Regions from separate parts of the Micromonospora sp. NPDC049101 genome, predicted to be linked through region 4. Evidence: riboswitches for the same ligand, from Rfam matches in the RefSeq annotation. Region 4 holds a riboswitch; each other region holds the start of a gene.
What was found. Region 4 has a riboswitch for cyclic di-AMP ahead of AB0B57_RS07520 (NlpC/P60 family protein). Riboswitches for the same ligand answer to the same signal wherever they lie in the genome.
Positions count from the first base shown of each region.

Region 1 (7,199 bases), on a different contig from region 4:
GACGGCACCACGTCCACCAGGGTCATCCGGCCGGTCGTCACGGTGCCGGTCTTGTCCAGCACCACGGTGTCCACCCGGCGGGTGGACTCCAGCGCTTCCGGCCCCTTGATCAGCACACCCAGTTGGGCACCTCGACCGGTGCCGACCAGCAGCGCGGTCGGGGTGGCCAGGCCGAGCGCGCAGGGGCAGGCGATGATCAGCACGGCGACGGCGGCGGTGAACGCGGCAGTCGGGCCGGCCCCGGTGCCGAGCCACCAGCCGAGCGTGCCGACGGCCAGGGTGATGACGATCGGCACGAAGACACCGGAGATCCGGTCCGCCAGCCGCTGCACGGCCGCCTTGCCGCTCTGCGCCTGCTCGACCAGGTCGGCCATCCGGGCGAGCTGGGTGTCCGCGCCGACCCGGGTGGCGCTGACGATGAGCCGTCCGCCCGCGTTGATGGTGGCGCCGACCACGCCGTCCCCCGGGCCGACCTCGACCGGCACCGACTCACCGGTGAGCATGCTGGCGTCGACGGCGGAGGTGCCCTCCTCGACCACCCCGTCGGTGGCGATCTTCTCACCGGGTCGGACCACGAACCGGTCGCCGACGACGAGCCGATCCACCGGGATCAGGGTCTCCACCCCGTCGCGCAGCACCGCCACCTCCCTGGCGCCGAGCGCGAGCAGGGCGCGCAGGGCCGCACCGGCGGTCCGCTTGGATCGGGCCTCGAAGTAGCGACCGGCCAGGATGAAGACCGTCACCCCGGCGGCCGCCTCCAGGTAGATGTTGCCGGCGCCGTCGGTGCGGGTGATGGCGAAGCGGAACGGGTGCGTCATCCCGGGCATGCCGGCGTCACCGAGGAAGAGCGCCCAGAGCGACCAGCCGAACGCGGCAAGCGTGCCGAGCGAGACCAGCGTGTCCATCGTCGCCGCACCGTGCCGCAGGTTGGTCCAGGCGGCCCGGTGGAACGGCAGCCCACCCCAGACCACCACCGGGGCGGCCAGGGTCAGCGACAGCCACTGCCAGTAGTCGAACTGCCAGGCCGGGACCATCGCCAGCAGGACCACCGGCACGCTGAGGGCCACCGAGACCCAGAGCCGGGTACGCGGACCGCGCAGCGGATCCGCCGGCTCCTCGGCCGTCGGCGCGGCCGGCAGCGCCGCCGTGTACCCGGTCTTGCGCACGGTCTCGATCAGGTCGTCCGGGGTGACGCCGTCGGCGTACCGGACGGACGCCTTCTCGGTGGCGTAGTTGACGGCGGCGCTCACCCCGTCCATCCGGTTGAGTTTCTTCTCGATCCGGGCGGCGCAGGCGGCGCAGGTCATCCCGCCGATCGCCAACTCGATCCGGTTGGGTGCCTCGGGCAGCGGTCTGCTGGTGGTGGTCATCGTCTTCGTCCCGTCAGTTGTGCCCGTGCCCGGGCGTGCCGTGGTCGGCACCGCCGCTCGGCGCGGGTCCGCTCGGGTTGCTCCCGGCCGGCGGGGCGTCGGCCGGCGGGGTGCCGGTCACGACTGTGAACTCGGCGGTGTGCACCGCCCCGCCGTGCCGGAAGTCGAGGTAGAGCCGGTAGCTCCCGGTCGAGGGCACGTCGGCGAGGAAGGTGACGGCCGGGCCGGGTTGGGTCCGCCCGTCGCCGGGCGTCCCGTCCGGGTGCACGTGCAGGTACGCGAGGTCACCCCGGCGCAGTGCCACCAGGTGCCCGTACGCGCCCAGGTAGGGCTCCAGGTCGGTGACCGGCCGCCCGTCCCGGCTGACGGTGAGGGTGAGCGGCGAGGTGCGGCCGGGCTGCGGCGCGCCGGTCAGGGTGACCGTGTAGCCGTCAACGGTGGTGCTTGTCGCCGGGGCGGGCAACTGTCGTTCGGTCAGCGCACCGGGCACTGTCACGTCCACGCCGAGCGTCAGCGGCTCACCCCCGGTCGGGGTGAAGTCGGCGAACGCCCGCCACTGCCCGGGGCCGGCCAGCGGTGTGCCGACCCGCCAGGTGCCGTCCGCGCCCAGGTCGGGGTGCACGTGCCGGAAACCGGACAGGTCCCGGCGGGCCACGATCAGGTGCATCCGCCTGTCGTGTGCCACGTCGTACCGGGTCACCGGCTGGCCGTCCGGACCGGTGATCCGGAAGGCGAACTGGTCGGCCGGGGCGGCGACCGGGGCGAGGGTGTAGCCGCGGTCGGAGACGAGCAGCCCACCGGGAATCCGGTCGGCCGGCTCGCCGCGTTCTTCAGTCGTGTGGACGGCGTCGCCGTCATGCCGGCCCTCGACGACCGGGGTGCGGTCGGCCACCCGGCCGACCGTGTAGGTGGCGCCGAAGATCGCCGCGAGGCCGGCAGCGAATCCGGCGAGTCTCGTCACGGTACGCATGCCGGCGCCCGCGCTCACGCGTCGACGAGGTCGTAGCCGGCCTCGTCGACGGCGGCCCGGACGACCTGCACGTCCAGCGGCTGCTCGCTGCTCACGTTGACCTGGCCGGTCGCGAGGTCGACCTGGACGTCTCGCACGCCCGCGATGGCGCCGACCTCGGCGCTCACCGCGCTGACGCAGTGCCCACAGGTCATGCCCTGCACCTGGAACGTGGTGTTGACCATCGGATCGTCTCCTTTGCCGTTACCGGTACCCGGTGGGGGTATCAGGTCCGGAAGCGACCGTACCATACCCCCCGGGGGTAGGCTATCCTGGTCGGCATGACCGCACCCACCCCGATCCGCGGGTACACCGCCAGCAAGGACCAGCTGCTCGCGCGGCTCCGCCGAGTCGAGGGCCAGGTCCGCGGCATCGAGAAGATGGTCGACGACGACCGCTACTGCATCGACGTGCTCACCCAGATCTCCGCGATCCAGGCCGCCCTCGACAAGGTGGCGCTGGGGCTGCTCGACGGACACGCCCGGCACTGCATGCACGAGGGGGCCGCCGAGGGGCGGGCCGACGAGATGGCCACCGAGATGATGGCGGCCGTCGGCCGGCTGATGAAGCGCGGCTGACCGCCCCGCACCCCGACGCCGGCACGCGGCGGTTCCCCGTCACGACCTGCGCCCCCGGGCCGGGCTGGTTAGCATTCCCCACGATGACCCCCCGCATGCCGCTGCGCGAACGGGCACCGGCGTCGCCACGCCGTGGCGTCGCCGCTGGCCACCCGGGCCGGGCACTGACCATCCGTGATCAGGTGGTCGCCGGTCAGCGATCCACCGCGTCTCCCGCCGCGATTCCACGGTGCGGATGAACCGACCGGCTCACTGACACGTACCCCGCACCGGATCGTTGGGAGTCTCGCCTTGGGTTCCGACCACACCCGCTCTGCTCCGTCCGCCCCGCCCCGGGTGCGGCGGCTCCTCGTCGTGACGGTGGTGCCCCTCTTCGTCGCCACCGTGCTCGCCGCGGCCCTGCTCTGGCCGCGCGGCGGGACACCGCAGACCGACGCCGGGGCGGACGTGCCGCGCTACGGCGGCACGGTGACCCGGGTGGTGACCGAGCCGTGCCCGCCGCTGCCGTCGAGCCCCGAGGGCACGCCCCGGGTCGGCGGCGGGCCGTGCGGCACTGTCGACGTCCGGGTGGACGACGGGCCGACCGCGGGTCAACAGGTCCGGACACCGATCCCCGACGGACCCGGCGCACCACGGGTCGAGGTCGGCGACGAGGTCATCCTCGTCGAGCTGACCGATCCCGTCGATCCCAGCACCAGCAACTGGAACATCGCCGAGCACCAGCGCGGCACCCCGATGCTGTGGCTGGCGGTGATCTTCGCCGCGGCGATCGTCGCGTTCGGTCGGTGGCGGGGTCTGGCCGCACTCGCCGGGTTGGCGGCCAGCTTCGCCATCCTGCTCACGTTCGTGCTGCCGGGCATCGGTGCCGGCAAGTCGCCCCTGCTGGTGGCGGTGGTCGGCGCGGCACTGATCATGTTCGTGGTGCTCTATCTGACGCACGGGGTCACCGCACAGACCTCGGTGGCGGTGCTCGGCACCCTGGGCAGCCTGGTGCTGACCGGGCTGCTCGCCACCATCGCCACGGCCGCGACCCACCTCACCGGCTTCGGCAGCGAGGACGCGACGACACTGTCGATGTTCCAGGCCGACGTGGACCTACACGGCCTGCTGCTCGCCGGGATCATCATCGGATCGCTCGGGGTGCTCGACGACGTGACGGTCACCCAGGCGGCCACCGTCACCGAGCTGGCGCACGCCAACCCCGGGCTGACCCGGTTGCAGCTCTACCGCGCCGCGACCCGGGTCGGCCGCGCGCACATCGCCTCCACTGTCAACACCATCGTGCTGGCGTACGCGGGCGCGTCGCTGCCCCTGCTGCTCCTGCTCACCGCCGACTCGCGGCCGATCGGGCAGATCCTCACCAGCGAGTTCCTCGCGCAGGAAATCGTCCGCAGCGCGGTCGCCACGCTCGGCCTGATCGCCGCCGTGCCACTGACCACCGGGCTGGCCGCGATCGTGACCGCCGCCGGACGCGCCGACGCCACACCGCCCGCCGACGCCGCCCGGCGGCCACCGGAGCCGGACCGGGCGGAGCCGCTGGCCGCCCTCAGCTCACCGCGAACCTCTCGACCCGACGAGCCGGAGCAGACCCGGACCCCACCCCCATCCACGGCCACCGACGGGTGGCCGGAGTCGAACAGGAGCACGGAAACGGCATGGTGACACTCCTCAGCGTGACCAGATCGGATCTCCACCCTGAGAACCGCGTCACTGATCACCCAGCGCTATGGCGAAATGACACTTTTGGTCGGCATCCAGGCGTAGCTCACGCAGTCGACTCTCGGGTAACCTCGCTGCCGGTTACCGATGAAGGCGCGAAGCGGCGCCTGCGGTGCCACCGCCCAATCGCCAACCGGCGAGCCGGGGACCCAGGTATGTGGGGTGAATCCGCGTCAGCGGTAGGGGCCACTTCCGCCCCGAACCCGTCAGCTAACCCGGTCGGCGGTCGACGGAAGGGAACATTGTGACGGCACCCCTACGCCGCTGGTTGACACCCGTGGTGGCCGTGATCGCCGCACTGACCGTGCTCGCCGGGCCCCTGCCGGCCCACGCCGCCCCGACGACCCCGACACCGTCCGGGCACGAGGAGGACGGCGAGCCGAAGCTGCTCAACGACGTCATCGAGCAGGCCAACCGGGACTACTCCGCCGCCAAGTCCAAACTGGACAAGTCCAAGAAGCGTCAGCTGGAGCTGGCGCTGGAGGTGGACCGGGCCAAGGCCGACCTGGACGCGTTGGCACCACAGGTCGGGCAGATCGCCGCCCAGTCGTACCGGACCGGTCGGATCGGCGCGCTCGCGATGCTGCTCGAAAGCGACGCTCCCGACACCTTCGTGCAGCGCGCCGCGATGCTCGACGAGATCAACATGGTGAACGAGAACAAGCTCGCCGAGGTCAACGCGGTGAAGGCCCGCGCCGAGCAGGCCAAGTTCCTCCTCGACACCGAGGTTCGCGAGCAGCAGAAGCAGACCGCCGTGATGGCCAAGCGGAAGAACGAGGCCGACAAGGCGCTCTCGCTGGTCGGCGGCAAGGGCTTCACCGGCGGCCTGGTGGACGCCACCTCGCCGGTCGCCAAGATCGGGCCGGGCCGCACCGCCGACGGTGACTGGAAGGCGCAGTCGTGCAGCGAGGACGACCCGACCACGTCCGGCTGCATCACGCCTCGCACGCTGCACGCGTACAAGGAGGTCAAGCGGGCCGGCTTCAACCGGTTCGTCGGCTGCTACCGCCCCGGCGGGCCGTGGGAGCACCCGAAGGGCAAGGCCTGCGACTGGTCGCTACAGAAGAGCGGCTTCGCGCCCTGGCACAACGAGGACACCCGGACGTACGGCAACAACGTCGCCGCGTTCCTCATCCGTAACGCCGACCGGCTCGGCATCTACTACGTGATCTGGAACCGGCAGATCTGGTTCCCGGCAAGCGGTTGGAAGTCGTACAGCGGGCCGTCGAACCACACCGACCACGTCCACATGTCGCTGCTCTGACCCACCGGATCCTCCGTCGAGGGCCGCTCCGCCTCGCGCGGGGCGGCCCTCGACGTGTCAGGCGGCCGACCCGGTCGGCACGTCGAGCGTCGCGAAGCCGGCCGGCACCGCCGCCACCGGGCGCACGACGCCGGCGGCGAGCCGGTATGACACGCCCACCACCGCACACCGCCCCTGTGCCACCTCGTCGGCCAGCACGGGCGACTGCCCGAGCAGCGTCTCGACGGTCTGCGCGATGTGGATGTCGACGATGCCGTCGATGTCCTCCACACCCTCGGCACGGGCCCGGGCCAGACTGGGCAGCACGGCGTCGACCACCGCGCCCAGGTGCCCGGGAGGCTGCGTGCCGGTCGCGGCGGACTCCCGCGCCGCCTGCACCGCCCCGCACGAGTCGTGGCCGAGCACCACCACCAGCGGCGTGCCGAGGACTGTCACCGCGTACTCCACGCTGCCGAGCACCTCCGGACCGGCGGTGTGCCCGGCCGTGCGGACCACGAACAGGTCACCAAGCCCTCGGTCGAAGATGATCTCGGCGGCCAGGCGGGAGTCGGAGCAACCGACGATCACCGCGAACGGGTGCTGCCCGTCGGCCACGGCGGCCCGGCGCCCGGCGTCCTGGTTGGGGTGGCGCGGGGTGCCGCTGACGAAGCGCTGGTTTCCGGCGGTCAGCTCGGCGTACGCCTGGACCGGATCGCTGATCGCGGACGCCCGGTCGGTGGTCCGCTGCGGACCCGGCTGTCCGCCGGACGTTCCGGGACGACTCATCCCCGCACCTCGTATTCACGCGTTTTACCTGGTCAACCGGCTTGTCAGCCGGGCCGGCGGTGGGCGCTGGCTCGGGCTCCACCGTCACACGCACCGTAAGATGCGTCAAGGTATGCGTGATTTACATTTCATACGTTGACTCCGGGTCGACCCCTGAGCGACGCACCGCGGGCACGGCGGACGAGACTTCCGGGGGCAGGGCGGACATCCGAAGGAGGCGGTCACACCATGGCGAGCACTGCGACGGGCGAGACCGGCGGCGGGCGGAACTGGACGTTCCTCACCAACCACGGGCACGTTCTGCTGGCCATCGCCCGCGACCCCACCGCCCGGCTACGCGACGTCGCGGCCGAGGTCGGCGTGACCGAACGGGCCGCGCAGGCGATCGTCGCCGACCTGGAGGCGGGCGGATACCTGCACCGCACCCGCGTGGGCCGGCGCAACGAATACACCCTCAACCCGTCCGGCCGGTTCCGGCACCCCGCCGAGGCCGA
Region 1 covers NZ_JBEZED010000015.1:116,901-124,099, forward strand. The annotation lists gene AB0B57_RS21695 (heavy metal translocating P-type ATPase) at 1-1,370, opposite strand, end outside; gene AB0B57_RS21700 (hypothetical protein) at 1,384-2,340, opposite strand; gene AB0B57_RS21705 (copper ion binding protein) at 2,355-2,564, opposite strand; gene AB0B57_RS21710 (metal-sensitive transcriptional regulator) at 2,661-2,957, shown strand; gene AB0B57_RS21715 (YibE/F family protein) at 3,249-4,619, shown strand; cyclic di-AMP (ydaO/yuaA leader) riboswitch at 4,786-4,916, shown strand; gene AB0B57_RS21720 (hypothetical protein) at 4,921-5,940, shown strand; gene AB0B57_RS21725 (carbonic anhydrase) at 5,998-6,705, opposite strand; gene AB0B57_RS21730 (MarR family winged helix-turn-helix transcriptional regulator) at 6,934-7,199, shown strand, end outside.
Region 1: another riboswitch for cyclic di-AMP. It lies ahead of AB0B57_RS21720 (hypothetical protein); the one in region 4 lies ahead of AB0B57_RS07520 (NlpC/P60 family protein).

Region 2 (7,199 bases), on a different contig from region 4:
AGCGGGTTCGTGCTGGTCTGGTCGGCGCGCGAGGGTGACTCCCGGCGCACCTTCTGGCGGCGGCGGGTTGCCAAGATCTACCCCAACCACCTGGTGCTGTTCGGGGCGACGGTGCTTGTCGCCTGGTGGTTCGCCGACCCGGTCCTGCCGGCGGCCGCGTTGGAGAACGTGCTGCTGTTGCAGGCCTGGGACCCCCGGCCGGGCTGGTTCTACAGCATCAACACCGTGAGCTGGTCGCTGTCCTGCGAGTTCTTCTTCTACCTCTGTCTGCCGCTGGTGCTGCCGTTGTTGCGCCGGGCCCGGCCGAAGCTGCTCGTGGCGCTGCTCGTCGCGCTGCCCCTGCTGATCCTCGCGCTCTGGCCGGCCCAGAACCTGGTGCCGGAGGTGAGCCGGTGGTGGTTCACCCAGATCTTCCCGCCGGCACGGTCGCTGGAGTTCTGGTTGGGCGCGGTGGCGGCCGAGCTGATGCGCCGGGGTCTCTGGCGTGGCCCGGGGCTGACCTGGGCCAGCGTGATCTTCGTGGGCATCTGGGCGGCGGCCGCGCAGTGGATCCCCGCGGAGCTGTGGACCACGCTGCTCGCGGTCGCGTACCTGCTGGTGATCGCCGCCGCGGCGGACGCGGATGTGCGGGGCCGGCGGTCGCCGTGGCGGTCCCGGCCGCTGGTCTGGCTCGGCGAGGTCTCGTTCGCCTTCTACCTGGTCCACGTGCTGGTGATGACGAGCGTGCTGCGCTTCAGCGGTGACTGGGGGACCGGCTTCCCGGGCTGGCGCGGCCCGGCCGTGGTGCTCGGTTTCCTGCTGGTGAACCTGGTCCTCGCCGGGCTGCTGCACCGCTTCGTCGAGACCCCGATGATGCGCCGGCTCGCACCGCGCCGTCCGGCCCGACAGGTGTCCGTGCCCGGACAACGCACCGCCGCGACCCAGGCCGCCGGCACCGACAGGACCGGCGGCACCGGCGCCCGAACCGACCCCGGCGGGCCCGACCAGACCGACAGTCGATCAACGTACGCGGACACCCGCTGACACCGTCCACCCAGGTCAGCGTGTCGGCGCGGCGTACGCCGACACGCCCGTGGTCGATGCGCCAGGCGCCGGCGCGACGGTAGCGTGGGGACGTGCTTCCGGTCGCGTTCACCTGTCCGCTGTGGTGGGTGGCGCGCTGGGCGACACGGGTGCTGACCAGCCTCGCCGTGGTCGCGGCCCTGGCGCTCGGCGCAGGCCCGGCCTCGGCCGCCGTGCCACCGTCGCACCCGGCCGCCGCGCCGAGCGTGAGCGCCGCGCCGACTGCGGGTGTCGCCGAGGAGACCTTCCCGACCTGGTCGGTCGACGCGCCACCGGCTCTCCCCGGCGCCCAGGGGGCCATCGCGACAGGCCTGCTGCCGGTGTGCGCGACCCGGTCCGACCGGCTGCCGCTCGTCGACGGTCTCCGCAGCTGGCCGCCCCGGGGCCCACCCGCGCGCTGAGCCACCCGGGACACGCGTCCCGTCGCCGCGCCCTGTCGACCCACCAGCTCCGCACCCCGCCGATTCCTGGCCCGCCGTGGCCGGGCGGCCGGTGGGGCTCCCATCGCTCTGCTTCCTCCGCGAGGTGCCGACCATGGAGACAGTCGTCTTCTACCAGTTCGTAACCGAGGTGCCGCAGGCCGCCGCCATCTGGTCGGCCCTGTTCCTGCTGGCGCTCGGCGTCCTCGCCGTGCTGGTCGCCCGGCCCGAACGGGACCGGCCCACCGACGACCCGTCGCCGCCCGTCCCGACCGCCCGCGAGCTGGCCGCGGCCGAAACCGTCGACAGGCACCGGTACGCCGAGGAGGTGGCCGTCGCCGCGGCCGGCGCGGCCAGGACGGCCGGGCGGCGACGGGATGCCTGGCTGACGGCTCAGGACCAGGTGGAACGGGCCTGGGCGCGGTACGACGAGGCGGACACCGCCGCGCGTCGCTTCGCGGGGTCCGGGGCGCTACCCACCCCGGGCACCCCCCGCACCCCCGCCGAGTACGCGTCCCGGGAGCGCTACCTGCACCGTGCGGCGACGGCGGCGTACTGGCGGGGTGACCTGACCATGGCGCAGCTCGGTGACGTCTTCGGGCGTCGGCGCGGCTGGGATTCCCGGCGACACCCGGTCGAGCAGGAGGCGCTGCTCAGCCGGGTGATCCGGGATGCGAGGCTGGCCGACTACCAGGCCGCGGCCACGGCGGAGCGGGCCGCCTGGCGGGATGCGGACCTGGCCGCCTCCTCGGCGCGCATCCTCGCGGCGGAGGCGGCCGCGGCAGTTGCCCGGTTGCGGCCGAGCCCGGCACCCGTCCGCCGGCTGGTGCGTGGGGTGCCCCGGCCCGCCGTCGTGGCACGCTGGCGTCCGGCCCGTGCCCTTCGCGCCCGATCCGTTATGTGAGCCCGGTCACGGGATTTGCGAATCGGGCGTCCGGCACGATCGGCTCGATTTTTCCCGGGATTGTGGCCGCATTGTTGGCGGCCTGTCCGGTTGTCGACCGTAGGCGTCGCCGTAACCGGTTGTCCCATCGAGTCACGTCATCGGCAATACGCGCAGAAATTGTGGCACCCATTGAGGTTTACGCAGGTGAAGCCGGCTTGGCAGGGTGTGGATGGGCCAGTAGTGTCGTCCCGTCCGGTGCGGTAACCGATCGCAAGAGGCGACGCCGCGCCGACCCGCTCAATCGTGATCAACGAACCGGGGACCCATCAGTAAGTCCGGGGTGAATCCGCGAGCCACGGCCCGCGGTAGGGCGATCTTCCCGCCCGAATCCGTCAGCTAACCCGGTAGGCGGTGTCGGAAGGAGTTCCAAACTCGTGCAGCACCTTTCCACCCCTCGGCTGTTCCCTCGCCTCCACGGCGCAGCGGTGCCCCCGCTCATCCGTCCAGTGACGGTGAGCTGACCCCCGGGTCACCGCCTCTCCCGCCCGGCCGTGCCGGGCGTTCCCCTGAGCGGTTCACCATCCGCGGACCACCGTCCGCGCGCTGGCGCCTGCCCGGACACCGGTCGCGCCCCGGTGTGCCGCTCTCCCCCCGATCCGTGGAGGACCCCGTGAAGCACACCATGCAGCGCCAGCTCCGCCGCATCGCGACCGAGCGCCCGTACCAGATCGTCGCCGCCTCCGCCGCGGCCCTCGTGCTCGCCGCCACCACCGGCACCCTGCTCACCGTCGCCGACGACGCCCCGGCCGCTCAGCGCACCGCGACCACGGTCGCCGAGATGCGCAGCGACACCACCACCTCCCAGGGCGACGCGTCCCCGCTGGCCAGCACCGCGCCGTCCAGCGCCGCCCCGGCCACCAGCGCCGCGGCGCCCGCCGCCAAGGCCAGCAGCAACCCGGATCTGACCCGTAAGCCGACGCCGCCGAAGCCGCCCGCGACCAAGGTGCTCGACTACGAGTACGAGGCGCAGAACACGTACTACAACTGCGGCCCGGCGGCCACCCGCAACGCGCTCAGCGCCAGCGGGATCGACCGCACCCAGGAAGAACTCGCTGCCGAACTGGGCACCACCGAGATGGGCACCAACTCGGCCGAGGACACCACCCGGGCGCTCAACGCCGAGGTGAAGGGTTCCCCGTACCGGACCCGGATGTTCCCCGGCGCGCCCAGCCCGGCACAGATGGACCGGCTCCAGGCCGACGTCGTCCGGGCCATCACCGACGGCCGGGGCGTGGTGGCCAACGTCGTCGGCGACGCCACCGACACCGACGGCAGCTGGCACTCCTACGGTGGCGGCCACTACATCGCCGTCGTGGGTTACAAGGACAACGGTCGCACCGTGCGGATCGCCGACTCGGCGAACCCGGCCGACCCGTCGTACTGGATCACCACCATCGACCTGGCCAACTGGATCACCAGCCGGGGCTACTCCGCCTGACCCGGGCACCCTGACCGCCGCGGGCGTCGTCCCCCACAAGGGGCCGACGCCCGCGGCGTCTCTCCCGCTGGCCCGGGGTACGCCCCCGTCGACGACTCTCGTCCGGGACAGCGAACCGTGGGAGACTGCGGCCGTGGTGGACGAATCGGGTGGTCACGCCGGTCGACGGCCGGTCCTGCTGCTGTTGCACGGCATGGGGGCGACCGGTGACGTGTGGCTGCCCTGGGCGTCGCACCTGGAACAACACTGGCCCGGCCGGTGGCTGGCACCGGACCTCGCCGGACACGGCTGGGCACCGCCGCTGCCGTCGTACTCCTTCGCCGGTCTCGCCCAGCGGATCGCGCAGGCCCTCGCCCCCGACGACCGGCTCGTCGTGCTCGGGCACTCGCTGGGCGGCGTGGTCGGCCTCGCGTTGGCCGCACGCGACGCCGGGATGCCGGTGGACGCCGTGGTCGGGTTCGGCATCAAGGCGCTCTGGTCACCCGCCGAGCTGGACCGCGCCGCCGAGCTCGCCGCCCGCCCGGTGAGCTGGTTCGCCAGCCGCACCGAGGCGGCCCGCCGCTACCTGCGCGTGTCCGGGCTGACCGGCCTGCTCCCGCCGGACCACCCGGTGGTGGACGCCGGCCTTCGTCAGGTCGACGGCAAGTGGCGCCTCGCCATGGATCCCCGCGCCTTCGCCGTCGGCGAGCCCGACCTGAGCGCGCTGCTGGCGGCGACCGACGCCCCGGTGCTGCTGGCGCGTGGTGAGCACGACCCGATGGTCACCGAGGCGCAGCTCAAGGAGTACGGCGTACCGGTCGCCACGCTGCCCGGCCTCGGGCACAACGCGCACGTGCAGGACCCGGCGGCCGTCCTGGCGCTGCTGGACGCGTACCGCTGAGGTTCGTCGCGGGGGTAAACCGGTAGTGGCGCCATACCCGGACGCCTACCATCCCGCGTTGATGTCCACAGTCGAGCAAGCCCTGATCACCACCGTGAGCCTGAACGTCGTCGACACCCGACTCGACGACGCGGCACGTCGCTGCCGGCCGCTCGTCGCGTCGCTCGGCGCGGTGAGCGTCACGGCGTCCCGAACCGAGGTCGACGGCCCCCGCAGCGGGGTCAACCTGGACCTGACGCTGACGCCGGCCGCCCCGTCGGCGTCCGGCGGGGAGGCGGTGCGCCAGCTCGCCGCTCCGCTGCTGGAGCGCTTCCGGTGGGGCCGTGGCGATCTCGACGTGGGCGAGACGGCCGCCGGCCATCCGTGGGGTTTCGCCGCCGGTCCGGAGCGGACGACCGACGGGGTGACGCCGCTGAGCGTGTCCGTCGGCGCGGTCGGTGACGCGGCGGAGGAGTGGTGGGATCCGCCGGAGTGGCTGCCCGCCGACGCATCCGTCCTCGCCGTCCGGCGACGGGTCAGGCGACTGCCGGCGGCGGCGTCCGACGACGACGTGGTGGCCCGGGTGCACGCCCGGCTGACGGCCCCGGATCTTGACACCGCCCTGGTCCGCTGCCTTCCACTGCTCGGGCGGGCGGACGTGTGGTCCGTCGACCTCCACCCGGTGGCGGTCGACGGGGACGTCTGGGGTCTGGCCCTGCTTCTGGTGCTGCCCCTGGTCGAGGTGTCACCGCAGGCTCCCTTCGGGACCGGGGTGGACGCTCTGGCCGCCGAGTTCGGATTGCTGACGGGGCGCCTGCGCAGGTCACCGCTCGGCGTCTGGATGGTGGCGGCGATGGAGGCGACCCGGCCCCTCGCCGATGCGCCGACGGTCGAGGCGCTGTACCTGCGGACCGCCATCGACCCGTTCGACCCCGGGCCGGTCGACCGGCCGGTGGAGACCCGGGAGATGGGGCTGCGGGGCCGGGACGAGGACGGTCCGGCCGAGGCCGAGTTGATCAGCGCGATCGAGGAGGCGTTGCGGGACGCCGTACGGGTAGTGCTGACTGTCGACGTCGTCGGGCCGGTCGCGGACGCCGCGGCCGTCGTCCGGGACGTCGTCGGGATCGACGAGGAGGACATCGAGTCGGTCGGTAGCGAGACCCTCGCCGACGGGCGGCAGAGGATCGTGGCACACCTCGGGGCCACGCTGATGGGCGCCGAGGAGGTGCTGCGGACCGTCGTCACCGCCGCCGAACTCCAACCGTGGGAGTTCTCGCTCCCCGAGTCGGCCGACGGTCCCGCGACAGCTGAATGGCACGCGCCGGCCGGCACGTCCGGGATCGTCCGGATCGAGCTGAACGCGGGGGAACGGCTCGGCCTGGGCTAGCGCCTGTTTCATAAGAACTGGCCGGCCTGCGGCGGGCCCGGACGACGACCGCCGCCCGCCCGGACTCCGCCTCGGCTCGACCGCCCTTATGAAACAGGCGCTAGTACTCCAACGTCGCTTGATCTGCCGGCTGGCTTACTCGGCTGGCTCATGAAGAAGATCATGGCCGCGAGGCTTGCCCCCATGGCCAGGTGCTCCCAACGGAGCAGGTCCGTGATCGGTCGATTGCGCAGCCGGACGAGTGCGGCCGCCATCCAGCAGCGGTAAGCCGCCGTGGCGGCGCGTAGCAACACGAGCGCCGCGTCATGGCCGGTGACGGTGCCGTGGTCGATCCGGGGCCCGGCGGCCATGTGGTGGATAGCCATCGACCCGCCGAGCGTCAGGACGTCACCGCCGGCGTAACGCCGGGGCGTGACCATTGGGCGGTGGGGCGGCCGTTGAGCCGCCACGGGTGACCACTGACCCGCGGCCAACCTTGGGGTGAGTTTTCCCAGTTCTCTTGCCGGCCGTACACGGTGAGGTCCAAGGCGTGGTAGCTGGTCGTCAACGCCTCCACGCCCCGCCCGGTGGTCCAGTAGGTTTCGTAGACCTGGTCGCCGTCGCGCAGGTAGCAGGCGATGAACCCGAATTCGCGACCGTCGGCCAGAGCCGGGTCGGAGTCTTTCGCCGAATACCACGGGAACGGGTAGCCCATGAACTCCGCGAACGGGGCACTTTCGTCGTAGGGGCCCTGGCAGAACACGGCGTAGGTGACGTCCCGGGCATGCAGGTAGTCCAGCATCTGCATGTGACAGGTCGAGAAGGTGCACCCCTCACACTGATCCCCGTACGGTTTGCCGTCGTGCCACATGTGGAAGTAGGCGATGAGCATCCGGCGGCCCTCGAAAACCTCCACCAGCGGGGTGTCCCCGCCGGGGCCCTGGACCGTCACCGTCGGCATCAAGGTCATCGGCAGCTGGCGACGAGCGGCTGCGATCGCGTCTCCTTCGCGGGTATGGGCCTTCTCCCGGACCAGCAGTTCGTTGCGCTCGCGCAGCCAGGTCTCCCGGTCGACGACCGGGGGCGTGGCCGCGCTGGACGCGGGGGTT
Region 2 covers NZ_JBEZED010000003.1:379,636-386,834, forward strand. The annotation lists gene AB0B57_RS05900 (acyltransferase) at 1-1,023, shown strand, start outside; gene AB0B57_RS05905 (hypothetical protein) at 1,116-1,463, shown strand; gene AB0B57_RS05910 (hypothetical protein) at 1,597-2,385, shown strand; cyclic di-AMP (ydaO/yuaA leader) riboswitch at 2,652-2,793, shown strand; gene AB0B57_RS05915 (C39 family peptidase) at 3,026-3,865, shown strand; gene AB0B57_RS05920 (alpha/beta fold hydrolase) at 3,999-4,745, shown strand; gene AB0B57_RS05925 (hypothetical protein) at 4,807-6,111, shown strand; gene AB0B57_RS05930 (DUF899 family protein) at 6,491-7,199, opposite strand, start outside.
Region 2: another riboswitch for cyclic di-AMP. It lies ahead of AB0B57_RS05915 (C39 family peptidase); the one in region 4 lies ahead of AB0B57_RS07520 (NlpC/P60 family protein).

Region 3 (7,199 bases), on a different contig from region 4:
CCAAGATCCGGGCGGAGATCAACAACCTGGCTGCCGTTCACCCGAACGACGGCTGGGAGGCCACCGAGAAGCGCCTGGTCGCGGCCGGCGTCTTCGAGGGCTGAGCCCCTCCCCCACCGCACCATCGACACCGCCCGCCGGGAGTTCCCGGCGGGCGGTGTCGCGTGTCCGGGGCGAGATCCACTCGGCTTCCCGAAAACCGGAGTGTCCCGGCCGGCCGGACACCCCGACATCACGAAACCCGAGTCGATCAAGCACGCCGCGCGGGCGTCGGCGTCGGCGTCGGTCGAGCGCGGCGGGCGGGTTCAGGCCGGGTCGAGCAGGGTGACCTCGCCGGTGGCCAGGTCGTAGAGGCCACCGACCACGGCCACCCGTCCGGCGGCGACCGGCCCGGCGAGCAGGTCGTCGGCGCGCAGCGTGCCTACCGTTCGCCGGACGTGCCGACGGATCGCGAGCGGCAGCACCGCCGGGTCGTCGATCCCCACCTCGGTCACCGCCGGGGCGATCTCGTCCACCAGGTGCGCCAGCGAGCCGCCGGGACGCTCCCCGGCGCGCAGCGCGTCCACGGTGGCGCCGACCGCGCCGCACCGCTCGTGACCGAGGACCAGCACCAGCGGTACGCCGAGCTGGCCGACCACGTACTCGATCGACCCGCACACCGCCCGGTCGAGCACGTGCCCACCGGTACGGATCACGCAGATCGCACCGAACGTCTGGTCGAAGATCGCCTCCAGCGGCACCCGCGAGTCGATGCAGCCGAGCACCACGGCGTACGGCTGCTGGTCGCCGGAGGCGGCGGCCGCGGCGGCCGTGACGTCGTGCCCGTGGATCGGCTGGCCGCTGACGAACCGCCGGTTGCCGGCGAGCAGGTCGGCCAGCGCGGCGCGAGGAGTGCCGCCGGCCTGCCGCCCCGGCCCCGATGCCCCGCCCATGGGCGCTCCCGAGGACCCCATGCCGTCCAGCTTGGCCCGCCGTCGGACCCCACGGGCGGGGTCGGGAATGTTGGCGACGGCGTGATTGGTGTGCTGCCGTGGCGGGTAGCCGGGTACCAGTGGGACTGGTGGTGCCGGGCGGCCCTGGGGAGGTGGCGATGCCGGAGCGGTTCGAGGTCGGGCTGCCGGACGGCGTACGGCTCAACGTCGAGGCGACGGGGCCGACGGACGCGCAGGTCACCGCCATCCTGTTGCACGGCTGGACGTTGGACGGGCGCGCGTGGCACCGGCAGGTCGACGCGCTCACCGCGGCGTTCGGCGGGTCGGTGCGGGTGGTCACCTACGACGCGCGGGGGCACGGCCGGTCCAGCTGCATGGCGTTGCCCACGGCCACCCTGGCCCAACTCGGCGACGACCTGGCCGCGGTGCTCGACACGGTGGCGCCGGTCGGGCCGGTGGTCCTGGTCGGGCACTCGATGGGCGGCATGACGATCATGGAGTACGCCCACCGCCACCCCGCGCACTTCGCCGCCCGTACGGCCGGTCTGGTCTTCGTGTCGACCACCGCCGAGGGGCACACGCACACCGTCTACGGGCTGTCGCCACGGATCGCCCGGTTGATCCGGTTGGCCGAGACGACAGGTGCCGGGGTGCTGGCCCGGTGCGGCTCCTGGCGAGCGCCCCGGGCGCTGCTGAACGCGTTGCGCCCGAGCATCCGCTGGATGCTCTTCGGCGACCGCTGCGACCCCTCCGACATCCGCCTGGTGACCTCCGCGGTGGCTCGTGCCTCGCTGCGCTCGATCGGCGGGTTCCGCGCCTCCATCGGCACCCAGCACCGACTGGACACCCTCACCGCGTTGGCCCACCTGCCGGCCGCCGCCCTGGTCGGCGACCGGGACCGGCTGACCCCACCGCCGTGCGCCGAGTCGATCGCGGCGGCCCTGCCGGCCACCGAGTTGACCGTCTGCCCGGGTGCCGGGCACATGCTGATGATGGAGCGCCCGGACGAGGTCAACGCGGCCCTCACCGGCGTCCTGCGTCGGGTGCTCGCCGAACCGCCGTCCCGCAGCCGGGGGGCGACGCCCGCCGAAACGGGTGTCTGAGCGCGTTCCCGCACCTCGGGCGCGGCCGGCCAGGCGCGGGGCCGTACCCTTCTGCGGTCGGCTCGCGCGGTTCCCGCCGCCTGCCGGCGACCTTCGAAGGAGCGTGCGTTGACCGACCAGACCGGCCTGGAGCAGGAGATCGCCGTCGAGCAACGCCACCTCGACCGGGTGTACGCGCGACTCGCCGAACTGCGGCAGTCGGCGGTCCGTGCCGAGCGTGACGGCTACCGGATGGCCCGGGTGGGCACGTACGGCTCGTTGGTTGAGCGTGACGCGATGGTCTTCCACGCGGCACAGCGGCGGCACGTCCTGGACGCCGAGTACGAGGGGCTGGTCTTCGGCCGGCTGGACCTGCGGGACCGGCAGGTGCTGCACGTCGGGCGGCTCGGCATCCGCGACGAGGACACCACCACGCTTGTCGTCGACTGGCGGGCACCGGCCGCCGCCGCCTTCTACCAGGCCACTCCGGCGCAGCCGCTGGACGTGGTGCGTCGCCGCACGATCCAGTCCCGCGCCGAGCGGGTCACCCGGATCGAGGACGACCTGCTGGACCCGAACGCCGCCCCGGAGGGGATGACCGTCGTCGGCGACGGCGCGCTGCTGGCCACCCTGTCCAAGGCCACCGGCCGGGGCATGCGCGACATCGTGGCGACCATCCAGCGGGAGCAGGACGAGGCGATCCGCTCACCCGGTTCCGGGGTGACGATCGTCGCGGGCGGCCCCGGCACCGGCAAGACCGCTGTCGCCCTGCACCGGGCCGCCTTCCTGCTCTACTCCGACCGCAGCCGGTACGCCGGCGGCGGCATCCTGGTGGTCGGCCCGTCGTCGGTCTTCGTGGAGTACATCGGCTCGGTGCTGCCGTCGCTCGGTGAGGACACCGCGACCCTGCACTCGCTGGGCACCCTGTTTCCGGGAATGAGCGCCACCCGCACCGACCCGCCCGAGGTGGCGGCGGTGAAGGGCTCGCTGCGGATGCGCCGGGTGCTGGAGCGGGCGGCCCGCGACGCGGTCCCGGGCGGCCCGGGTGAGCTGCGGCTGCTCTACCGGGGCACGTTGCTGCGGCTGGACCGGGCGGCGCTGGACCGGATCCGGGACCGCGCGCTGCACCGGGGTGCCCGCCGCAACGAGGTCCGCCGGGCCGGCTTCGACGGGATCTTCGCCGCGCTCTGGGCGCAGGCCCGTGAGGTGGGCGTTCGACTGCCGGAGCAGCGGACCTTCGAGGCGGAGATCGCCGAGCGGTCGGAGTTCCGCGAGTTCCTCAAGGCGTGGTGGCCTCGGCTGCACCCGCGGCACGTGCTCGGTTGGCTGGCGCGGCCGGACCGGCTGCGGCGGTACGCCGGGGGGATCCTCTCCGGCGCGGAGATCCGGCTGCTGACCGCCGCGTACCGGAACCTGGATTCGGATGGGTTGACCATCGCCGACATCGCGCTGCTGGACGAGTTGGACGCCCTGCTCGGCAAGCCGGCGCAGCCGGCCAGGGCTCGGCGTGACCCGTTCCAGTTAGCCGGCGGCGTCCGCGAGCTGAGCACCGCCAGCGACCGGCAGCGGGCCGCCCGCGCGGCCGCGCGGGAGCGTCCGGAGGACTACCGGGACTACGCGCACGTGGTGGTGGACGAGGCGCAGGACGTCTCACCGATGCAGTGGCGGATGGTCGGTCGGCGTGGTCGGCTGGCCTCCTGGACGGTGGTGGGTGACCCCGCGCAGACCGCGTGGACCGGCGACCCCGACGAGTTGGACCGGGCCCGGGACCAGGCGCTGGGCCGACGCAAGCGCCACGATTTCACGCTCACCACCAACTACCGCAACTCCGCGGAGATCTTCGCGGTGGCGGCGGCGGAGATCCGCCGGCTCTACCCCGACCTGCCGCTGCCGACGGCCGTGCGCTCCACCGGGGTCGATCCGGTCGAGCTGGTGGTGCCCGCGACGGGGTTGGCGACCGCGACCGTGCAGGCGGCCGCCGGCCTGCTGACCGAGGTGGAGGGCACGGTCGGGGTGATCACGCCGGTTCCCCGCCGGGACGAGGTCGCCGGTTGGCTCGCCGCGCTCGACGCGCCGCGCCTGCAGGTGGTCACCAGCCTGGAGGCCAAGGGCATGGAGTACGACGGGGTCGTGCTTGTCGCACCGAGCGAGATCCGGGCGGATCCGGGTGCCGGGGTCCGCACCCTGTACGTGGCGCTGTCCCGGGCCACGCAGCGACTCACCACCATCGACCCGACCGGCTGATCCGTGCCCGCTCGTCGCACGGGCCGGCGGCCGACCTGACACTTGCACACATAGCGATGTGAACATACATTTGACCGGGCCCCGGCCGGCAGCGGAAGGTGGATCTCGTGGGCGCAGGTCATGACCACCACCACGGGTCCGTCGCCAATGCCGCACAGCAGCACCGGGGCCGCCTCTGGGCGGCGTTCGGGCTGCTCGCCACCCTGATGGTGGTCGAGGCGGTGGCCGCCCTGCACACCGGCTCGCTCGCCCTGCTCTCCGACGCCGGGCACATGTTCACCGACGTGCTCGGCATCGGTTTGGCGCTCGCCGCGATCACCGCCACCCGACGGGCCACCGGCGACCCGCAGCGCACCTTCGGGCTCTACCGCCTCGAGGTGCTCGCCGCACTGGCCAACGCCGTCCTGCTCTCCGGCGTCGCGATCTACGTGGTGATCGCGGCGATCCGCCGCTTCGGCGACCCGCACGAGGTCGTCGCCGGCCCGATGCTCGTGGTGGCCGTACTCGGCCTGCTCGCGAACGTCGCCGCCTTCGCCCTGCTCCGCGCCGGCGCCCGGGAGAGCATCAACCTGCAGGGCGCCTACCTGGAGGTGCTCGGCGACCTGCTCGGCTCACTCGGCGTGATCGGCGCCGCACTGCTCATCGCCGTCACCGACTGGTGGTGGGCCGACCCGCTGGTCGCGGTCGCCATCGGCGCGTTCATCCTGCCGCGCACCTGGCGGCTGGCCCGTGCCGCCGTCCGCATCCTGGTGCAGGCCGCCCCGGAACACCTCCAGGTGACCGCCGTGCACGACCGGCTGGCCGCCGTCCCCGGTGTGGTGGAGGTGCACGACCTGCACGTCTGGACGCTCACCTCGGGCATGGAGGTGGCCTCCGCGCACCTGACCATGGCACCCGACGCGGAGGTCGGCGCGGTGCTGACCGCAGCGCGTACCGCCCTGCACGACGACTTCCGGATCGAACACGCGACGTTGCAGATCGAGCCCGGCGCCGCCACCGGGGCCTGCGGCTCGATCGAGTGGTAACACCCATTTCCGTGACGACGTGCGCACCTTCCGTCACATCGGCTGCAGCAGCCCCACCGGCACCGGTAGGCTCGGTCCCGGCCTCCACCAGGCGGCGCCCTCCAGGCGCCGGTGGCGGTCGCCGCCTAATCGCCCAACCAGGCGAACCGGGGAACCACGTTCCTGGGGTGCATCCGCGTCAGCGGTAGGGATCTTCCGTCCCGAACCCGTCAGCTAACCCGGTCGGCGGCTGACGGAAGGACATGCGCAGTGGCACCAGCACGACCACCCGCCGCCCGACTGGCGGCCCTGATCGTCGCGATGTTCGCCCTCGGCTTCGCGATCCCGGCCGGCACCGCCTCGGCCGCTCCCCCGACCGGCCTGCGGGCCGCCGCCGCACCCGACTCCGACGAGGAGGGCGGCACCCCGTCGCTGCGTGCCCAACTCGAGGCCGCCAGCAAGGGCTACCTGGACGCCAAACGCGCTCTGGACACCTCCGTGCAGCGGCAGCAGCAGCTCGCCACCCAACTGAAGACCATCGAGGTCGAGCTGGCCCAGCGCGACGGCAAGGTCGGCCAGATCGCCGGCGTGGCGTACCGCACCGGCCGGCTCGGCGCGGTGTCGGCGCTGCTCAACAGCAGCAGCCCGGAGGGCTTCATGGACCGGGCCGCCGCCCTGGAGGCGGTGGCCGCCAACGAGGACCGGGTGCTGCGCGACCTGCTCGCCACCAAGGACGAGGCCAATCGCACCCGGGCCGCCCTGAACGGCGAGATCACCGAACAACGCAAGCAGGTCACCGTGATGGCCAAGCGCAAGGAGCAGGCCGAACGCGCCCTGACCGTCGCCAACACGCCCAAGCCTCCGCAGACCACCGCCGACACCAGCTCCAACCGGGGCACCTCCACCGCCAACGCGAAGGCGGCGCCACGCAATTCCGACGGCTCCTGGCCCTCCGAGTCGTGCAGCGTCAACGACCCCACGCCCGCCAACGGCTGCATCACCCCGCGCACCCTGCACGCGCTCAACCAGGCCAAGGCCGCCGGCTTCACCCGGTACGTCTCCTGTCACCGCCCCAGCGGCTCCGGCGAGCACCCGAAGGGCCGGGCCTGCGACTTCGCCGCCCAGACGAGCGGCTTCGGCGGCAACGCCACCGGCGGCGACAAGACGTACGGCAACAACCTGGCCGCGTACTTCATCCGCAACGCCGACCGACTCGCCGTGCTGTACGTGATCTGGTACCGGCAGATCTGGCTGCCCAGCAGCGGGTGGAAGTCGTACAGCGGCGCCGGTGGCACCCCGTCCACCGACCACACCAACCACGTACACCTGTCGGTCTACTGACCCGGCCGTTCCCCGCAGCGCATGATGCCTGTGAGTCATCACGATGGCTCACAGGCATCACGTTCGTTCGGGCAGTCGCGCGGCGCTGGCCGGCTACGTCAGCGGGCGTACCCCTGATGTCGCCGCTCGTCGGACGACCCGGCCAGAGCCGGCGGGCAGCCTTGCGGTATGCCTCGGATCCCACCCGCCGCCCGCAAGGGCCTTCTCACCCTGCACCTGGTCACGTCGCTGGGCTGGCTCGGCGCGGACCTGGTGCTGCTCACCCTCGGCATCGCCGTGCAGCGGGGCGCCGACCCGGCGGTGCTCTACCCGGTCGGCGCGCTGGTCGGCACCGTCCTGTTCGCGCCGCTGAGCGTCCTGGTGTGGCTCATCGGTGTCGCCAGCGCGCTGCTCACCCCGTGGGGCCTCGTGCGCTACCGATGGGTGCTGGTCAAGCTCGTGCTCACCACGGTGATGGCCGGGCTGGTGCTGTTCCTGCTCACCCCGAACCTGCGGCACGCCGGAGAGTTGGGCGCCGCCCTGCCCGCACGGGACCGCGCCGACCTGGTGATCGCACCCGCGGTGTCGACCACCCTCCTGCTCATCGCGACGGTGCT
Region 3 covers NZ_JBEZED010000012.1:104,610-111,808, forward strand. The annotation lists gene AB0B57_RS18465 (hypothetical protein) at 1-104, shown strand, start outside; gene AB0B57_RS18470 (carbonic anhydrase) at 306-932, opposite strand; gene AB0B57_RS18475 (alpha/beta hydrolase) at 1,091-2,035, shown strand; gene AB0B57_RS18480 (AAA family ATPase) at 2,144-4,258, shown strand; gene AB0B57_RS18485 (cation diffusion facilitator family transporter) at 4,366-5,283, shown strand; cyclic di-AMP (ydaO/yuaA leader) riboswitch at 5,396-5,527, shown strand; gene AB0B57_RS18490 (hypothetical protein) at 5,584-6,603, shown strand; gene AB0B57_RS18495 (hypothetical protein) at 6,772-7,199, shown strand, end outside.
Region 3: another riboswitch for cyclic di-AMP. It lies ahead of AB0B57_RS18490 (hypothetical protein); the one in region 4 lies ahead of AB0B57_RS07520 (NlpC/P60 family protein).

Region 4 (7,199 bases):
AAGGAACTCCAGACAACGCCGTCCGGCAAGGTATGGGCCGGATATTTCGATGAGGGAGCGTTGGGCGGGAGCGGGCCGGAGGGACACGGCCTTGCCCGGTTCAACCAGGACCTGACCGTCGACTGGCTCTACCCGCACGATGCCGGGCTCCCGTACATCTCCGACTGCTACACGCTCAACCTGCACGGCGAAACCGCGCACTTCTGCCCCTACACGGATTTCCATGTCCAGTCGGCGTCAGGTGACACGGTCACCGATTGGGGGGCGTCTCCCTATCAGTCCGCGCACGGCATGCTGGTCAGCGGCGCAGACCGAGCTCTTCTGACGGGCTGGGGCTCCGAGTACGACGTCGTGACGCTGCTGCGCATCAGCCGAGAGGGCGTGCACCGCATCGGCGGGCAATGCCGCCTCGTGCTACCCGACGGCATCGAAGCACAGCGTCTCCGCTACACCTGCCGGAGCGGCGACCTGCACGCCTTCGCCCGGGGCACCTGGTACCGCACCACCATGGACGAGCTACAGGCTGTCGCGTTCCACTCGTAGCGGACGCGGACAGCCGAGCTTCCCTGCGTTCGTCCTGTACGTGGATTTCCTGTCTGGACTGGTGGGCACCAGGGTTGTAGTTCTCGTCGATCGGGCCCATCAGCCCGGCGCCCACGCCACTAGGGCGGACAAGACGTGCGAGCCAGACAAGGCCAGCCCCCGCACGGTCAGCTTGGGAATTGCGGATGCGACCCTGCTAGCAGGGTCGACGGGCTGGTTGCGGCGACCCTTGGTTGCCTGGGTTGACCGTGACTGTCCGGCCTAACGGCACGCCTCCGCCCGCTCCTCAGCGGTGGGCCGTACTCGCTCCCACTGCGGGTCGTAGCAGTCCAGACCGTGAGCGGCTGCCATCCGAGCAGCCTCGGTCGAGACTTCCTCGCACACGCTGTACCGCATCGTGAAGTAGACGAACGGCCCAGACGCCTCATCCATCAGCGGACCAGCGGACCACGGGCTGGCATCGTCCTTGTCGTCGGAGGACAGGTCTACCCACCGCTCCAACAGGGCGAGGACGTAGGCCCGGATGCGTGGGGTCGGGGGTAGTTCCTCGCCCTCCGCGTACGTGGCATAGAGCCGGTCGTAGACCTCACCCGCAGCGGCGTCGTCAGCCGGCTGCTCACCTTCCCAGACCGCCAAGTCGTAACTCATGGCGGCAGTCTGCCCGCGGGGCCCGACAACCCACGCGGTTGAAGCGCCAACCCGTCCTGGCCGAGGGGGCCGGTCGGGAGATCACGGCGGTCTCCAGTGGCGAGCTGGTGCGACGCGTGGTGGAGACGACCACCGATCCGATCAATTGACAGACATTGATTGATGCGGTCGACTGGCGAGGCCCGTATCCCCCGGCTCACCCAGGAGGACCCTCTTGCGTACGCTCCTGACCCTCGCCGCGGCCGCCGTCTGCGCCGCCGGTGCACTGGCCGTCCCCGCAGCGGCGGCGCAGGCCGATCCGGCCGGCACCACCCCGGCCGGCGCGACCGTCCCGGCCGACGCCTGCGCCGGTACCGTCCAGATCCAGTCGCTCACCTTCAACCCGCCCCGGGTGGTTCCGGGCCAGGTCGTCAGGGCCACGGCCGTCGGGCAGAACTGCACCGCCCAACAGCAACAGGTCGGCACGGCGATCTACGGCCGGTTCGCCGGCTCCACCCCCGGCCTCCCCACCGGCTGCCCGGCCCTCCCCTCGCTGCCGGGCTGGGCGGTCACCGTCGATCCGGGCGCGACCTTCAGCTGGCAGGAGGGTTACCATGTGCCCTCCGGCTGTACGGCCACCGGCCTGGAGGTCACGGTCCTGCTAGAGAACAGCGCCACCGGCACGCGACTCACCCAGACCGCCACGGTGCCGATCGACCCGCCGCCGGCGGCGCCCTGCACCGTGAGCTACCGCACCGGGAGCGAGTGGCCGGGAGGCTTCACCGCCCAGATCACCATCAAGAACACCAGCACCGTGCCGGTCAACGGTTGGACGCTCAGCTTCACCTTCCCCGGTGACCAGCACATCGTCCAGTCCTGGTCCACCACGGCGCAGCAGAGCGGTGCCACCGTCACGGCCCGGAACCTCAGCTACAACCCCCTGGTGGCGCCGGGCGCCTCGGTGGACTTCGGCGTCCTGGGCACCTGGCAGGCCAGCGACGCGGTGCCGATCGCGTTCACGCTCAACAACGTCAGCTGCGCCGCCGGGTAGCCCGCGCACCGGACCCGGCAACACGCTCGCGTCGCCGGCGCGAGGACGACGGGACGGGCGCCGAGGCGGGCCAATAGCACAGCGCCCTGTTTCAGCCATCTAGAACGACGGAAGCCCTGGCGGGACCATCGGTCCTGACCAGGGCTCTCGCATCTGGAGCGGGTGACGGGAATCGAACCCGCACTGTCAGCTTGGGAAGCTGATGTTCTGCCATTGAACTACACCCGCAAGCGGCACCACTGTACCCGAGTCGCCGAGCCCGTGCACCCAGGCACCCCGACCCGCCTCTTGCCCGCGTGCCGCGCTGCCCGCGCTGCCTGGTTCGGCCAGGCTTCGGCCCGGCTTGATCCACTCGGGTTCCTGAAAGTCGAGGTGTCCGAGCGGCCGGGACACCGCGATTTCACCAAAGCCGAGTCGATCATGCGGGGCGGCGCGGCGCCGGGTGGGGCGTACGGCCGAATGCCGGCTCCGTTACGACGGAGCCGGCATTCGGTTGTGTCTGGGCTGCGGTCAGGCGGCTGTGCACTGGACGTCACGACTGCGGCGGGCCGGGCGGGTCTGCGGCACGGTGAGTGGCGCGGCAGCCGCCGTCGGGGCGTGCGGGTCGAGCCAGACCCGAACGGCCGGACGGCCCGCCGGGAGGCCGGGGACGCCCACGGTGTGCTGCTCGCGGCGGGTGAGCATCGCCACGTCGACGGTGAACTCGAAGAGCCTCCAGTCGACCTGCGGCTCGGCGCGGGCGCTCTGCGCCAGGTGCGCCACCCGGACCGGATCGGTCACCGGACGGGCATGCCCCGCCACGTACGCCTCGTCGTCGCTCTCCTCCGGGGGGAACGAGTGCAGCGCGTAGCGGCCGTCGCGTTCGAGGTCACGGCGCTTCGGAGAGTCGATGATGAAGCAGAACAGACCCTCGTCGGTGATGACCGGGGAGACCGGATGGACCCGGGGCCCGCCGTCGGCGCGGACCGTGGCCAGGTAGCCGAAGCCCGGCCCGTACTGCTGGAGGAGAACGCGGATCCCGTCGGCGAGTCGGGGCTCGTCGGCGGCGAATTCGGACCAGGAAGCCATGCGAGCATTCTATCGAACAAATGTACGAGCAGCGACCTCGACGCGCTGGTCACCGGCACCGAATCTGGTGGGTTTTCGGGCCGCCGCTATGGTGGTCCGATGCTGCTCTCCGACCGCGACCTGGTCTCCGAGATCAAGGCCGGCACGCTGGGCCTGGAGCCGTTCGAGCCCACCCTGGTCCAACCTTCCAGCATCGACGTGCGGCTGGACCGGCTGTTCCGGGTCTTCAACAACCATCTCTACACCCACATTGACCCGGCGATGCAGCAGGACGACCTGACGTCGGCGATCGAGGTGCCCGACGGGGAGCCGTTCGTGCTGCACCCCGGCGAGTTCGTGCTCGCCTCGACGTTGGAGGTCATCTCGCTGGGTGACCAGCTCGCCGGCCGACTGGAGGGCAAGAGTTCGCTGGGGCGGCTGGGGCTGCTCACGCACTCCACCGCCGGTTTCATCGACCCCGGCTTCTCCGGTCACGTCACGCTGGAGCTGTCGAACGTGGCGAACCTGCCGATCACGCTCTGGCCGGGCATGAAGATCGGGCAGCTCTGCATCTTCCGACTCTCCTCGCCGGCCGAGCACCCGTACGGCTCGGCAGTCTACGGCTCGCGCTACCAGGGGCAGCGGGGGCCGACGCCGAGTCGCGCCTGGCAGCACTGGCGCACCTGGCCCACCCGCTGAACCCGTGACGACGGGGGCCCGCCGCGACGGATCGCGACGGGCCCCCGGTCCGCGCACTGATCAGCCTGGACGGCCGTAGCTGTGGACCTGACCGTCGTCGGCCCTCTTCATCTTGACCGGTTCACCGGCCTGCGAGGCGTGCACCACCCAGCCGTCACCGACGTACATGCCGACGTGGTGGATGTCGCTGTAGTAGAAGACCAGGTCGCCGGGGCGCAGGTCGCCCTTGCTGACCTTCTTGGTGGCGCGGCTCTGCGCGGCGGCGTTGTGCGGCAGGGACACCCCGGCCTTCGCCCAGGCGGCCAGCATCAGCCCGGAGCAGTCGTACGAGTTCGGGCCCTCGGCACCCCAGACGTAGGGCTTGCCGATCTGCGCGCAGGCGAACTTGACCGCCGTGCCGGCGGCGCCACCGGGATAGCTGGCAGGGCAGGGCGCCGGGCGCAGCGGACCGCCGCCACCGCTGCCGTACACCTTGAGGCGCAGCTTCTGCAGCTTGTCGATCTCCTCGTTGATCTGCTTCTTCTTCGCCGCCAGCTGAGCCTCGGTGCGGGTCAGTTGGGCCACCATCGCGTCGAGCGGCGCCTTCTGCCCGGCCAACTGGTCGCGCAGGTCGGCCACCTCGCGGACGTCCTGCTGCTGGTTGTGCGCGAAGCGGTCGAGCATCTCGAGCTGCCCGACCACCTCGCTGGGCGACCGGCTGCCCAGTACGGCGTTGACGGTCAGCACGTTCTCGCCCTTGTACGCGCGCACCGCCAGGGCACTGACCTTGTCCATCGCGGCGTCGACCTGGCGCTCCAGCGGGGCGATCCGGGCGGCCAGCGCGCCGGCCTGCCTGCGTTTGGCGGCGAGGTCGATCCGGGTGGCGTTGTGCTGTTCGATGATCGGTTCGAGTTTGTTCCAGTCGGCGTCGATCTGGCGCTCGATCTCGGCGACGGACGGGTCGGCGTGGGCCGGCGTGGCGCTGCCGGTCAGGACGACGGCGACGCCGGCCAGTGCGGCGAGCGCGGTGGTGAAGCGGGACCAGCGTGGGCGCGGCGCGATCGACATGGGGCCGGCTGCTGCCGACCGCTCGGACGACGGCCGCGGGGCATGGAGTGCCACCGGGGTTCCGTACTCCTTCTTCCTGACCGCCTACCGGGTTAGCTGACGGGTTCGGGCGGGAAGTCGGCGCCCTACCGCAGTGGCTGCGGATTCACCCCGGGGGACATGGGTCCCCGGTTCGTTCGGAAACGACTCGGCGGTGTCGGTCCGTTACCGCCCGGGCTGGGCGGAGCTGCTATCGGGCCGACAAAAGACCAGAGTAGAGACGCCCGTTACCACTCCGCAACCCGCGCGGCCGTGACACTCCGTACCGATCGGAGAGGAGCCCCGACCACACGCGAAGATTTCTTTCCAGGCAGGTCGACACATAGAAAGGTATTGACGTGGGCTCCCGGGCGGCGCGAAGGTGACCTGACCTGCACCCGTGGAATCTAGGGGGTTCGATGCACCATCCAACCCTGTCCCCCGGCCGGCGCGCACTGCTCGCCGCCGCCGTGGTCGCCGCCGCGACCGCGGTACCGCTACCCGCCCACGCCGCCGCCGCACCCACCGGCGACCGCCAGCAGCAGTACGCCGCCGCGGCGGCCGAGTTCGGCGTACCGACCGACGTGCTGCTCGGCGTCTCCTACCTGGAGTCCCGCTGGGACAGCAACGCCGGCACACCCAGCACCAGCGGCGGTTACGGCCCGATGCACCTGACCGACGCCAGACACATGGCCGCCCTGCCCACGGCCGGCCACCACGACGCCGGCACCGGCACCGAGGATCCGCGCGGCGACGACTCCCGTACCGCGCTGGCACCCGCGCCTCGGCCGGCGGACCCGGCACCATCGGCCGCCGCGTTGCAGACCGTGGACGCCGCCGCCGCACTGACCGGCGCGGCCACCGACTCGCTGCGTACCGACGTCGGTGTGAACATCCGGGGCGGCGCGGCGCTGCTGGCCTCGTACCAGCGGGAGTTGGGCGCGCCGGTCGGTGCCGGCACCGACCCGGCCACCTGGTACGGCGCGGTGGCCCGCTACGCCGGCGCGGACACCGCCGACGCCGCGGCGGCCTTCGCCGACGAGGTCTTCACCACCATCGGCACCGGCGAGTCGCGGACGACCGACGACGGAGCGCGGATCACGCTGCCGGCCCGGGCGATCCGTCCGGAGCGCTCCTGGCTGGACCGACTGGGTCTGCGCCGGCTCGCCCGCCCGGACGGGCTGGAGTGCCCCCGCACCATCTCCTGCGAGTGGATCCCGGCGCCCTACGCGGCGTTCGGCGACGGGGACTACGGCAACCACGACCTGTCCGACCGGCCCGCCCGGCAGAAGGTCGAGTACATCGTCATCCACGACACCGAGGGAAGCTGGGCGACCACCCTGCAACTCGTGCAGGATCCGACCTACGTGAGCTGGCACTACACGCTGCGCTCGGTGGACGGGCACGTCGCCCAGCACGTGCGGACCAAGGATGTCGCCTGGCACGCCGGCAACTGGTACGTCAACGCCAAGGCGATCGGGCTGGAGCACGAGGGCTTCGCGGCGCAGGGCACCTGGTACACCGAGGCCATGTACCGGGCCTCGGCGAAGCTGGTCCGGCACCTCGCGCTGCGGCTGGGCGTCCCGCTGGACCGCCAGCACATCATCGGCCACGACAACGTGCCCGGCACCGTCGCCGCGAACGTCCGGGGGATGCACTGGGACACCGGCCCGTACTGGGACTGGACGCACTACTTCACGCTGTTGCACGCGCCCCGGCTGGACACCGGCACCCCGGCCACCGGTCTGGTCCGGATCGACCCGGACTTCGCCACCAACCAGCCGGCGTTCGTCGGCTGCGTCACCGCCGGTGTGCCGTGCGCGCCACGCGGCTCCTCGGCGGTGGTGCTGCGCTCCGCGCCGGCCGCGGACGCGCCGCTCGTCAACGACATCGCGCTGCGCCCCGACGGCACCCCCAACACGATGGAGGTGTCGGACCACGGTGCCCGTGCCTCCGCCGGTCAGACGTACGCGCTTGCCGGCCGGCAGGGCGACTGGACGGCGATCTGGTACCTCGGGCAGCGGGCGTGGTTCCACAACCCGGCGTCCGCGCCCACCGCCAGTTGGACCGTCGGCGTGGTGGCCACCCCGAAGCCCGGTCGGGCCACCATCCCGGTCTACGGACGCGCCTACCCGGAGCAGGCCGCCTACCCGGCAGGGGTGCCCTA
Region 4 covers NZ_JBEZED010000004.1:317,555-324,753, reverse strand. The annotation lists gene AB0B57_RS07550 (hypothetical protein) at 1-543, shown strand, start outside; gene AB0B57_RS07545 (hypothetical protein) at 805-1,191, opposite strand; gene AB0B57_RS07540 (cellulose-binding domain-containing protein) at 1,406-2,221, shown strand; tRNA gene AB0B57_RS07535 (tRNA-Gly) at 2,376-2,449, opposite strand; gene AB0B57_RS07530 (pyridoxamine 5'-phosphate oxidase family protein) at 2,732-3,289, opposite strand; gene dcd (dCTP deaminase) at 3,389-3,967, shown strand; gene AB0B57_RS07520 (NlpC/P60 family protein) at 4,028-5,014, opposite strand; cyclic di-AMP (ydaO/yuaA leader) riboswitch at 5,082-5,217, opposite strand; gene AB0B57_RS07515 (N-acetylmuramoyl-L-alanine amidase) at 5,452-7,199, shown strand, end outside.